2 regions of the Priestia sp. 10L35 genome follow, and region 2 is predicted to be linked to the other one. Evidence: riboswitches for the same ligand, from Rfam matches in the RefSeq annotation. Region 2 holds a riboswitch; the other holds the start of a gene.
What was found. Region 2 has a riboswitch for ZMP and ZTP ahead of AC1DEF_RS07825 (phosphoglycerate dehydrogenase). Riboswitches for the same ligand answer to the same signal wherever they lie in the genome.
Positions count from the first base shown of each region.

Region 1: it holds a riboswitch for ZMP and ZTP, as region 2 does, so the genes downstream of both, AC1DEF_RS19410 (APC family permease) here and AC1DEF_RS07825 (phosphoglycerate dehydrogenase) in region 2, are expected to answer to the same signal.

Region 1 covers NZ_JBFTKA010000005.1:227,147-232,705, reverse strand. Annotated here, with positions in the region: gene AC1DEF_RS19430 (sodium:solute symporter family protein) at 1-854, opposite strand, end outside; gene AC1DEF_RS19425 (DUF3311 domain-containing protein) at 854-1,057, opposite strand; gene AC1DEF_RS19420 (hypothetical protein) at 1,157-1,324, shown strand; gene AC1DEF_RS19415 (cupin domain-containing protein) at 1,435-2,034, opposite strand; ZMP/ZTP riboswitch at 2,420-2,498, shown strand; gene AC1DEF_RS19410 (APC family permease) at 2,555-4,150, shown strand; gene AC1DEF_RS19405 (DUF5105 domain-containing protein) at 4,333-5,379, shown strand; gene AC1DEF_RS19400 (acyl-CoA thioesterase) at 5,531-5,559, shown strand, end outside.
Region 2 covers NZ_JBFTKA010000002.1:354,783-360,341, forward strand. Annotated here, with positions in the region: gene AC1DEF_RS07815 (hypothetical protein) at 1-142, opposite strand, end outside; gene AC1DEF_RS07820 (hypothetical protein) at 998-1,450, opposite strand; gene AC1DEF_RS07825 (phosphoglycerate dehydrogenase) at 1,583-2,782, opposite strand; ZMP/ZTP riboswitch at 2,951-3,029, opposite strand; gene htpG (molecular chaperone HtpG) at 3,240-5,117, shown strand; gene AC1DEF_RS07835 (tubby C-terminal domain-like protein) at 5,174-5,559, opposite strand, start outside.

The sequences.
Region 1 (5,559 bases), on a different contig from region 2:
ACAATATTGTAAAGCGGTAAGAAAATAGCATTTTTACGAAGCGAATCTGCACTTTTAGCAGTGAAAACACCTGTAGCAGCGTGGGCCCACATGAATAAAGCTAAAGCAGATACGAGTGATGCTGTAATAAACCATGGAATGCCTTTAGGTCCTTGTGTTGGGATCGTTAATAGCTGAGGTGAATCCTTTGCAACATTGTCGATCATGTTGCCCCAGCTTCCAAAATGCATAATTGGCAGAGAAACAACCATAAATAACATAATCGCCCATACTAAAATATCTTTAATAATTGCCGTATATGTGGGACCTTTAATTCCGCTGAAAAAGGTATAAAGAGCCACAAGAAAGAATGAAAGAATAACGACTGCTTTTACGTTAATGTAGCCAGTTCCTGCAACGCGAAGAGTATCTTGAATACCGCTAAGCTGAAGATCAATATATGGAATGAGCATCAATACACCTACTATAGCAATTAAAGAGGAGAGAAATTTACTGCTAAAACGTTCTCTGGCATAATCAGCAAGCGTAGTAAGTTTGTGCTTTTTAGCAACAGTCCAAAGCTTTGGAAGAAAAAAGTATGAAATTAAAAAGGCTAAAACAGAGTAAGGAATAGCAAAAAATGCGATGCTTCCCCCCTGATAAGCTGTACTTGTAAGACCTAGGAATGTATAAGCAGTATATAAATCTGCTCCTACTAAAAGCCAGACGAGCAGGCTTCCAAAACGTCTTCCACCTACAGCCCACTCTTCAACTGAGCTTCTAGATGATTTGTCACGTCCCGCTATAAAACCAATGGCGATAACGACAAGAACAATTGCTGATGTGATTAAAAGTGCGGTTAAATTTCCTTGCATTATTCAATGTCCCCCCAAGATTTTTGTAAACGATAAATGATAAATGTACACACAGGCGTTAAGAAGACCCATAAAAATAACCATAAATGCAAAAGAGGTAATCCAAAAATAATTGGATGAATGTTATTTACAAAAGGTAAAAAAACGAATTGAGCAATAAATGGAATGATGAATAAAATAAAAATTATGAATTTTCTGTTCAATTTTACTCCTCCTACTAAAAATTTATCTAACAATGTTCACTATGATAGCAAGTCTGACATGGTAAAGCAATAAGTTTTTTGAAAATTTCGTTATAATCTATGGAAATTTTTTTAGAAAAACAAAAAAGAGCTTATGGTGGGAGTATATTTGAAATGATTACGAAGGAAAAAAAGGGGGATAATCTAAGCGAAGTTGCTCTTGAAGCAAAAAGAGAACGGAAAAGAAGAAATTTAGTTTTGACCGGGAAGTTTTTATTATTTCGCTGAGATAAAGTATATTGCTATTGCATCATAAGAAAAGAATTTGTATGTTCAAATAGAGATTCATGGAAAGAATAAAACAGAGCAAATAAAAAAACTAGACAATAAGTGCTTGTCTAGTTCCACCACTCTGTCAGTGGTCCTTTGTCGCCATAAACAGGATCTGTTGTAGGAATAGGTACTTGTGCAATTTCATCAAATACGTGAGGGCGATCAGTTTGTTTTCCTGTTCTTAAATTGTAATCCATGCCCTCTGGATAAGCTCCAACCACTTTAAAATCAGCAGTTGACTGCAGACGCATATGCCCTGTTCCTGCAGGAAGTACGAGCACATCGCCAGCATGCACCACGATATTTTCCCCCATATGTCCACCTAGTTTTAAACGTGCAGATCCGCTAATTACACCTAGTGCTTCATGAGAATTACTGTGGTAATGGTGAAAATCATGTATGCCGCCTACCCAGCTGTTTTTCCAGTTGTGAGAATTAAAAATGCTCTCCACTTTCTCTTTCTTACTAATAAATACGTGTTCATACAACAAAACTGGAAGACGAGGGTGATTTGGAATGGTTCCGTCGTCATCAAAATAAAGAACTTTTACATTTGCATAATTCATAAGCATCCCTCTAACAATCTTTTTTCGTAATTTTCCCTGTTTTGTGCTTGCGTAAACAGAGAAGTTTGCTCGAAGTACTTCATTTGTTGCGAAGTGCATGATATGTAGGTTTTAACGTTTTCCTAAAAGAAGTCTCCCACTTCAAGCGTAGCTAAGCGGTGGGCAGTTCACTTTAGTATCTTTTCTTCATATTGTATATAAGTAAAGGGTCTAGTGCAAGAATTCTATGGATATATAGCTGTTAATTCTTATTATGTAAATGAATATTATATATTAATATAATTTTTAGAAGGTAATCTGCTCGTGGAGTAAAAGAATCAAACAACAAGAAAAGTTAGGATTTTAGTTGTTTTTGTAATTAAAAAGAGATTTTCAGAGGGTTTATTCATAATTTTACGAATAATTTATTATCTTTATAAAAGTAATGTAAACATTTTTGTGTATTGAGTAATAGAAATGAATGTTATATACTGATAAAAAATATATTCCTATATGTGACTGGCGCAACATGGATGACCATGGGGGAGCATATAGCGTATAAGCCGCGCGCCTGGGCAAACACTTGAGAGAATTCCGCAAGTGTTTTTTTTATTTTCCTAGGGAAGAGGAGTAGATTTGGATGAGCAATATGCAAAGGAAGATGGGAACATTTGCTTTAACCATGACAGGCATAGGTTCGATTATCGGTTCAGGGTGGCTGTTTGGAGCATGGAAAGCAGCTCAAATTGCGGGACCCGCGGCTATTTTTTCATGGGTTATTGGAATGGTGGTTATTTTGACCATTGCCCTATCATATGCTGAACTGGGCGCGATGTTTCCACAAGCAGGGGGGATGGTTAAATATCCTCAGTATTCACACGGATCATTTATTGGTTTTTTGGCTGCTTGGGCTAACTGGATTTCAATCGCTTCAACGATAACAGTGGAGGCTATTGCATCTGTGCAATATATGAGTACTTGGCCGTGGAAGTGGGCTCGCTGGACTCATGAATTGGTAGACAATGGAATTTTAACGTCCAAGGGGTTGGCAGTTGCGTCTTTGTTATTATTCGTTTACTTTTTTGTGAACTATTGGACGGTAAATCTCTTTGCGAAAGCAAACTCATTTATTACGATTGTTAAATTAATTATTCCTGGTTTAACGGCAGGGGCTTTATTTTTCGCTGGTTTTCATAGTGGAAACTTTTCAAGTGAGCATGGGGTTGCCCCTTATGGGTGGGCCAGTGTTTTAACGGCAGTGGCAACATCAGGTATTGTGTTTGCATTTAATGGGTTTCAAAGTCCTGTAAATATGGCAGGAGAAGCAAAATCACCTAATAAATCGATTCCGATAGCTGTAATTGGTTCAATTTTTATTGCAGGAATTGTATACATTATATTGCAAATTGTCTTTATCGGAGCAGTAAGTCCGTCATCAATTGCTGATGGATGGAATCACTTGAATTTTAATTCTCCTTTTGCTGATTTAGCGATTGCGCTTGGAATTAACTGGCTAACAATTGTGTTATACGCAGACGCATTTGTTTCTCCTTCCGGCACAGGTGCTACATATACGGCAACTACTTCTAGAATGTTATACGGGATGCAGCAAAATGGATACTTGCCAAAGATATTTGGTACTCTTCATCCACTTTACAATGTCCCGCGCCCAGCTATGTGGCTAAATTTAGCAGCTTGCTTCTTGTTTCTCTTTTTATTTAGAGGATGGGGTGTCTTAGCAGAAGTAATCTCAGTAGCGACGCTTATCTCTTATATTATGGGTCCTGTAGCGCTTATAACATTAAGAAAAACGGCTTCACACTTTTACCGTCCATTTTATTTAAAAGGGGCATCAGTTATTGCGCCATGCGGCTTCGTTTTTGCTTCCTTGACGCTTTACTGGGCAAGATGGCCGCTTACAGGTGAAGTGATCTTTATTATGGCAATTGGCCTGCCTGTTTATTTTTATTACCAAGCGAAAAATAAATGGGTGGGCTTTAAAAAAGAATTTTTAACCGGGGCTTGGATGCTTATCTATTTAGCGTGCATGATTTTTATTTCCTACATAGGAAGCGAAAAATTCGGAGGCAAAAATATTTTGCCTTTCGGATGGGATATGCTAGTGATTGCTTGCGTATCATTAGCTTTTTATTACTGGGGAATTAAAAGCGGCAAATCTAACCGATATATGAAAGAAGCTGAACAAATCAATCAAGAAAATTTTAAATCTAAATAAAAAAACACGAGCCCGTGCTCGTGTTTTTTTATTTAGGTCAGTGGAGAATTTAGACTTAGTTTTTATCAAAATATTGTAAAAAATATAGATTTTAAGGTTTAAGTATTTATATAGGGGGAACCTTTATTTGGGATAAAGTTCTAAAAAAACAAAATAAAGGGGATTGGGAAGCTGTGAAAAAAATGAATGTTTTGGCTTTGGCTTTTGTACTTATGCTAGTATTAGCGGCTTGCAACAGTTCTAAGGAAACGGGAGGATCCACTTCGGCTAAAAATAAGGCGATTGAAGCATCCATTGACAGCGCTTCTTACATTTTAGTAGATAGTGATGAAGGAGCTACAAGTGAAGAAAAAGGGCTGTTGAAAGTTGATTTAAAAGTGAAAAATGTATCCAAAAACAGTATATCTTTATCAGATTATGACGGTGTGTATTTATACGAAGGAGATGAACAGCTGTCTCCAAAAACTGGAGTGAACAGTCGTGAGCTTGGACTAGAAAGCAGTGCATCTGACAAGATTGGCGCTGGAAAGCAAAAAAAATTAACATTTGTCTTTGAAGTCAAAAAAGATAAAAAGTACAAAATTGGGCTTCAGCCAAAATCATCTGATTATGATGAAGAAATCGACGAAGTGACATTAACACTGGATACGAAAAAATACGCCAAAAGCTATAATAAGCTGCAAGACCCAGAAAAAGCTCTGCAAGCTTACACAGAAGTCCTTTACTTAAACAAAGAAAACGTAGACTATGATAAATATGTAACAGCAGATAAAACAGCTGTCATAGAAGAACAGAAAAAAGCGTTTAATGAGGAATTAAAAGGTGCGTTTTCTAACAGTTTAACCGACAAAGCAAAAAAAGATTTTTTTAACATGTATAAAGATGTTTTAAAAGAAAAAGCAAACGTGAAAACAAATGTGATTGCGAATGCAAATAATAAAGCCGTAGTAGAAGTGGAGTACACTACTCTTGATTTATCAGACTTATATTCATACGTATCGCAGCTTAAGCGAGCATACACAGATGAAACGAAAGATTACGATACAGAACACTCTGAAGAGTTTGCGGCTTCTAAATTCAAAGATATTGTAAATGAATTAGAAACGAAAGAAGGAAGTCGTCCCCTACGAATTTTTATGGTGAAAGAAGATGAGAAATGGACTGTAAAATCAAGTGACCTATACAGTGATTCTTTAGGTAAAACGTTTGGATCAAGCTATATTCGATAGACAAAAAAGAGAAGAATTTTTCTTCTCTTTTTTGTTTTCTGTAAATAAATCAACGAGCTTTTTGTAAAGCTAAATTTATCAAAATATGCTAGTATAGGTTCATTCATTCTTTTATTCTTATTATGATAGGCATCAATGGAGGTTCTTACTAATGAAAGCAAATTATTGTAAAGATACAAA
Region 2 (5,559 bases):
GATCCTCATGATTTTTATGATTATTCTTTTCACTGCTCCTGCTGACAATTTCTCTAAGTTCACCCTCGTCGCCTTTTGCATTGATGATTTCAAAAAGCTGATTCAGCCCTTCACTTGTTTCATCATTTGGTTCTTTGCCCATTCTATCCCCTCCTTTTGCTTCTAGGATGCCCATTTTTTTCACATTGTTTCATATAAAAAGCAATTCATCAATATTAATCGGCCGTAAAAGTATACCTTTACGACCCTTGTGCAATTACTGGTTATACGGATATACTCAATCAATTCTTTAAATTTCGCAGCATTTTATAGGGTTTCTAATACTCATCTATAATGAAATGATCATCACAAACTTCGTTAAAATCGTTCTCTTCGTGGAGATCTACTTCTTTATCTTTAGATATCTCGGTTTCTTGTGTAAATAGTTTAACAAGCTTTTTTAACATTGTTCCACCTCATATCTTTCATTAATACATTCAGTATGATTAATTTATATGAAGCCAGTATGAATTGAAACTTAAGATAATGTGAATGTAGACATTAACGTGAGATGTTAAGCATGCTTATCCCCTGGACAAAAAAGTTATTTCATTCTACAAAGAAGTGATTAGTATATCAGCTGTATGTGGCATTCGTTCTATAACAGTCGTCTTTGTTATTCGTTATTCGTTTTGCTATTGTACTAGGTAGCTTAGTTTTATGTATTATCGCTTTAATCCCTTAGTTATCAACATCCTTAAATACCATTCAAATGGCTTGTGTAGTTAGAATTATCCTTTTGCTTGCTTTGTTTTTCTTGGGTGATATCCACAATCAAACGAAAAAACGCAAGCTATAAAAAAAGAACTTTGTATGCTGCTGCAAAGTTCTTTTCATAAACACTTACTGTTTGTTAAGAACTGTATGAAATATGAAATAGCTCATACACTTCTTATACAATCGTTAAGACCGATGCTTTTTTAATACTTCTACTATCACTTCTTAAAGTAGTAATCACCTATTCTTTTGTAGTCATAGAATGAAGAATCCTTACCTTTTTTTCACAATATTCAACAATTTCATAACAGGCTGTGAGAATATCATGTTTAGACAGTTCTATTTCATCAAATACAAATTTTGAAAGCTGCTTCTGCAGAACCTCCAGCTTTTTGCTGTCTTCTTCATCGATCCATAGCCCTTCCGTAATACACACATCTGCTAGTTTGTTAATAGATTGAGCCGTCCAGTTTAAGCTGGCTGAAGAAACAGTTTTTGTAAGTAAATCGTTTTTTATAGCTAGAATAACTTGACACACATGGGTATAGGCATCAACTTTCTTTTGGATAAATGCTTTGCGAATCTCTTGTTTGTATTGCTCTTTCGACATCACTATAGCTACGACAGACGTAATGAATGTTCCTGCCAGCGCGATGAGCGACCCTATCAAAATTCCTATCAGTTCTCCGGACAAAACGTTCACCTCTTTAAAGGTATTTCTATATGCTATGAGAATGAAGGAATTGATATGAGGTAAACACCATGTAAAAACAGCCCTAACTTTTCTAAGTTAGGGCTGTAACACTAAAATATGACGGGAACCAAATTAGATAATACGACTTGTAATAATTCCTTCAATTTGACCGATTTTTTCTTCTAGCTCAGGCACAATCTCGTCACTTACTTGATTGTCAATATCGATCATTGTATACGCATATTCACCGCGGCTTCTGTTCACCATATCTGCGATGTTTAAATTGTAGTTTGAGAATACTTGCGTAAGTTGTCCTACCATATTCGGCACATTATGATGGAAAGCAGCTACGCGTTTTTTCCCAGTGTAAGGAAGAGATGCATTCGGGAAATTCACTGAGTTTTTAACGTTTCCTGTTTCTAAGAAATTTTTCACTTGACGTGCTGCCATTACCGCACAGTTTTCTTCTGATTCTTGAGTTGATGCCCCTAGGTGAGGAATTGGCACAACATTTTTCATGTTCAAGACATTTTGATTTGGGAAATCTGTAATGTATCTTCCAACTTTTCCACTTTCAAGAGCAGCTTTCATATCTTCTTCGTTTACAAGCTCACCGCGTGAGAAGTTCAAAATATGAACATCCGGTTTCATGATGCTAAACGTTTCTTTATTGAAAACACCTTTTGTATCGTCCGTTAATGGAACGTGAACCGTAATATAGTCAGATGCTGCAAATAGTTCTTCTAGAGACATTGCACGCTGTACGTTGCGAGACAAATTCCAAGCTGTATTAACAGAAATGAATGGATCAAAACCAATTACGTCCATATCTAAATCAAGCGCATCGTTTGCTACAAGAGCACCAATTGCACCTAAACCAATAACGCCTAACGTTTTACCTTTGATTTCTTTTCCAACAAACTGTTTTTTACCTGCTTCAACTAACTTAGGAATTTGATCACCTTGGCCATCCAATCCTTTTGTCCATTCAACTCCAGCAAATAAGTTACGAGAAGAAGCCATAATTGTAGTTAAAACCATTTCTTTTACTGCGTTTGCATTAGCTCCTGGCGTATTAAATACAACGATACCTTGCTCCGTGCAAGCGTCCACCGGTATATTATTAACCCCTGCTCCAGCTCGTGCAATAGCTTTTAAATTTTGGTCAAATGCCATGCTGTGCATGTTAAAGCTACGCACGACAATCGCATCTGGATTTTCGCTGTCGTTGTCAATTTGATAACCTTCTTGATTAAAAACATTTAGACCTTTTTGTGCAATGTTGTTTAATGTTTTGATTGTTTGTACTTTTTTTAATGTTAATGTGCTCATTTTGTACTCTCCTCTGATTATCATCGTAGTTTTACATGTTTTTACCTTTGGATAAAGGAACTTCATTTTTAATTTTTTAAAAAGTCTGGTTTTTTAGCCTACATATGTGATAACTTCTATATCCTCTCCCCCTAAACAGAAAGAGGTAAGAGATATGTATTAATCCCTTACCTCTGCCCAGGCGAACGGCTACGTCACTATATGCTTCCTCACGGTTATCCGCGTTTCGCCAGTCACATATAGTCTTTGAAATTAAGTATATTCTAGCAAACTCTTTCAGAACGTTCAACCTTTTTTTAAAAGTTTGCTTTTTTCAGTCTAATTTTTAATCTCTTTAGCGAATCTCCTAATATATTGACAAATACCCTAATACATGTTAAATAAGAAGAGTGATTAGCACTCTATCAACTCAAGTGCTAATTGTTTTATAAGCCCTATTTGGAAAGGAGAATTTCTTATGTCAAAAAAAGAATTCAAAGCCGAATCAAAGCGATTATTAGAGATGATGATTAATTCCATCTATTCTCAAAAAGAAGTATTTTTGAGAGAACTTCTATCAAATTCAAGTGATGCAATCGATAAAATTTATTACAAAGCCTTAACAGACGACTCCTTGCGTTTTAACAAAGAAAGCTATTACATAAAAGTAACACCAGATAAAACTAACCGTACCTTAACCATTACGGATACTGGAATTGGCATGACGCAAGAAGAGCTTGAAAGCAGCTTGGGCACAATTGCGCGAAGCGGTTCCCTTGCGTTTAAAAACGAAAATGAAACAAAGGACGGGCACACAATTATCGGCCAATTCGGCGTTGGGTTTTACGCAGCGTTCATGGTGGCAGATGTCGTGACCGTGATTAGTAAAGCGTTAGGCAACGATGAAGCCTATAAATGGGAATCTACTGGTGCTGATGGTTATACAATCGAGCGGTGCGAAAAAGAAACGGTTGGGACTCAAATTATTTTAAAAATTAAAGAAAATACAGAAGATGAAACATATGATGAGTATCTAGAAGATTATCGTTTAAAAGAGATTATTAAAAAGTATTCAGACTTTATCCGCTACCCAATTAAAATGGACATAACGGAAAAACGTCCTAAAGAAGGTTCTGATAACGAGCTAGAAGATTATACAGAAGAGCAAGTTATCAACAGTATGGTACCGATCTGGAAGAAAAATAAAAACGAATTGACTTCAGAAGACTATGAGCAGTTTTATTCAGAAAAGCGCTACGGATTTGATAAACCGCTCACTCACCTTCATATTAATGTGGATGGAACGATTCGCTACAATGCTATTTTATTTATTCCAGAAAATAGTCCGTTTGATTACTACTCAAAAGAATTTGAAAAAGGACTTGAACTCTACTCAAACGGCGTCTTAATTATGAATAAATGTGCAGATCTTCTTCCGGATTACTTTAGCTTTGTAAAAGGTATGGTAGATTCTGAAGATTTATCTCTTAATATTTCACGTGAAATTTTGCAGCAAGACCGACAGCTTCAGCTGATTGCCAAAAACATCGGCAAGAAAATCAAAAATGAATTAAAAAGCTTACTTAAAAACGAACGTGAAAAGTACGAGAAGTTTTATGAATCATTTGGCCGCCAGCTGAAGTACGGTGTTTACAGTGACTTTGGCAGCAACAAAGACGTATTAAAAGACCTGCTTTTATTCTATTCTTCTACAGAGAAAAAGCTCGTAACACTAGACGAATATGTATCGCGCATGCCTGAGGATCAAAAGTATATCTATTATGCATCAGGCGAATCGTACGACCGAATTGAAAAGCTTCCTCAAGCAGAATTGGTTGCAGATAAAGGGTACGAAATTCTGTATTTCACAGAAGATATCGATGAATTTGCGATTAAAATGTTAATGACGTATGAAGAAAAAGAATTTAAATCTGTTTCAAGCAGTGACTTAGGGATTGAATCAGAAGAAGAACAGCTCAATGAGTCTGAGGAAAAAGAGAATAAAGAGCTATTTGACTATATGAAGAAAGCTTTGGCGGGAAAAGTAGGAGATGTCCGCGCGTCTAAACGTTTAAAAACACATCCCGTGTGCTTATCAGCTGATGGTGAAGTAACGATTGAAATGGAGAAAATTTTAAGTGCTATGCCTGACAATCAGCATGTAAAAGCAGAAAAAGTGTTAGAAATTAACGTACATCATGATGTATTCGCTTCTTTAAAAGATGCATTTGAAAATGATAAAGGGAAATTAGACCTTTATACAAATTTATTATATAACCAAGCTCTTCTAATTGAAGGCTTATCTATTAGTGATCCCGTTGAATTCACAAATGATATTTGTAAAATCATGATATAAAAATCAGGCGCAGAATGATTCTGCGCCTGATTATATGTATGGCATAATAAAAGTAGTTATATAGTAAGAAGCGATAAAATGGGTACGGGCAGTTCTTCTGTTACTCTTATTGAGTGTTTGCCTTCTTTAAAATGAAAAAGGTCTGATTTAAACTCTGCGACTTTTTCTCTTTTTTGATTAAAAATACACGCTTCCTCTACAGCTTCATGACTGCTTAACATGTAGACGTTATTTCCCCATCTAATTTCTTGTTTGCCTTCGTTTTTAATTATTCCTTTACCTAATAAATACCCCACTGTTTTTCCATTTTCTTTTATCACCCACCGATGTTTTTCCACGTGATCAATAAGCACCGTTCTTTCTTCCCATTGAACTTGTAAATGTACCTTTAAGCCGCAGGAGAAGATAGGAAACCAAGAAATAGAATCTAAAACAGGAAGTC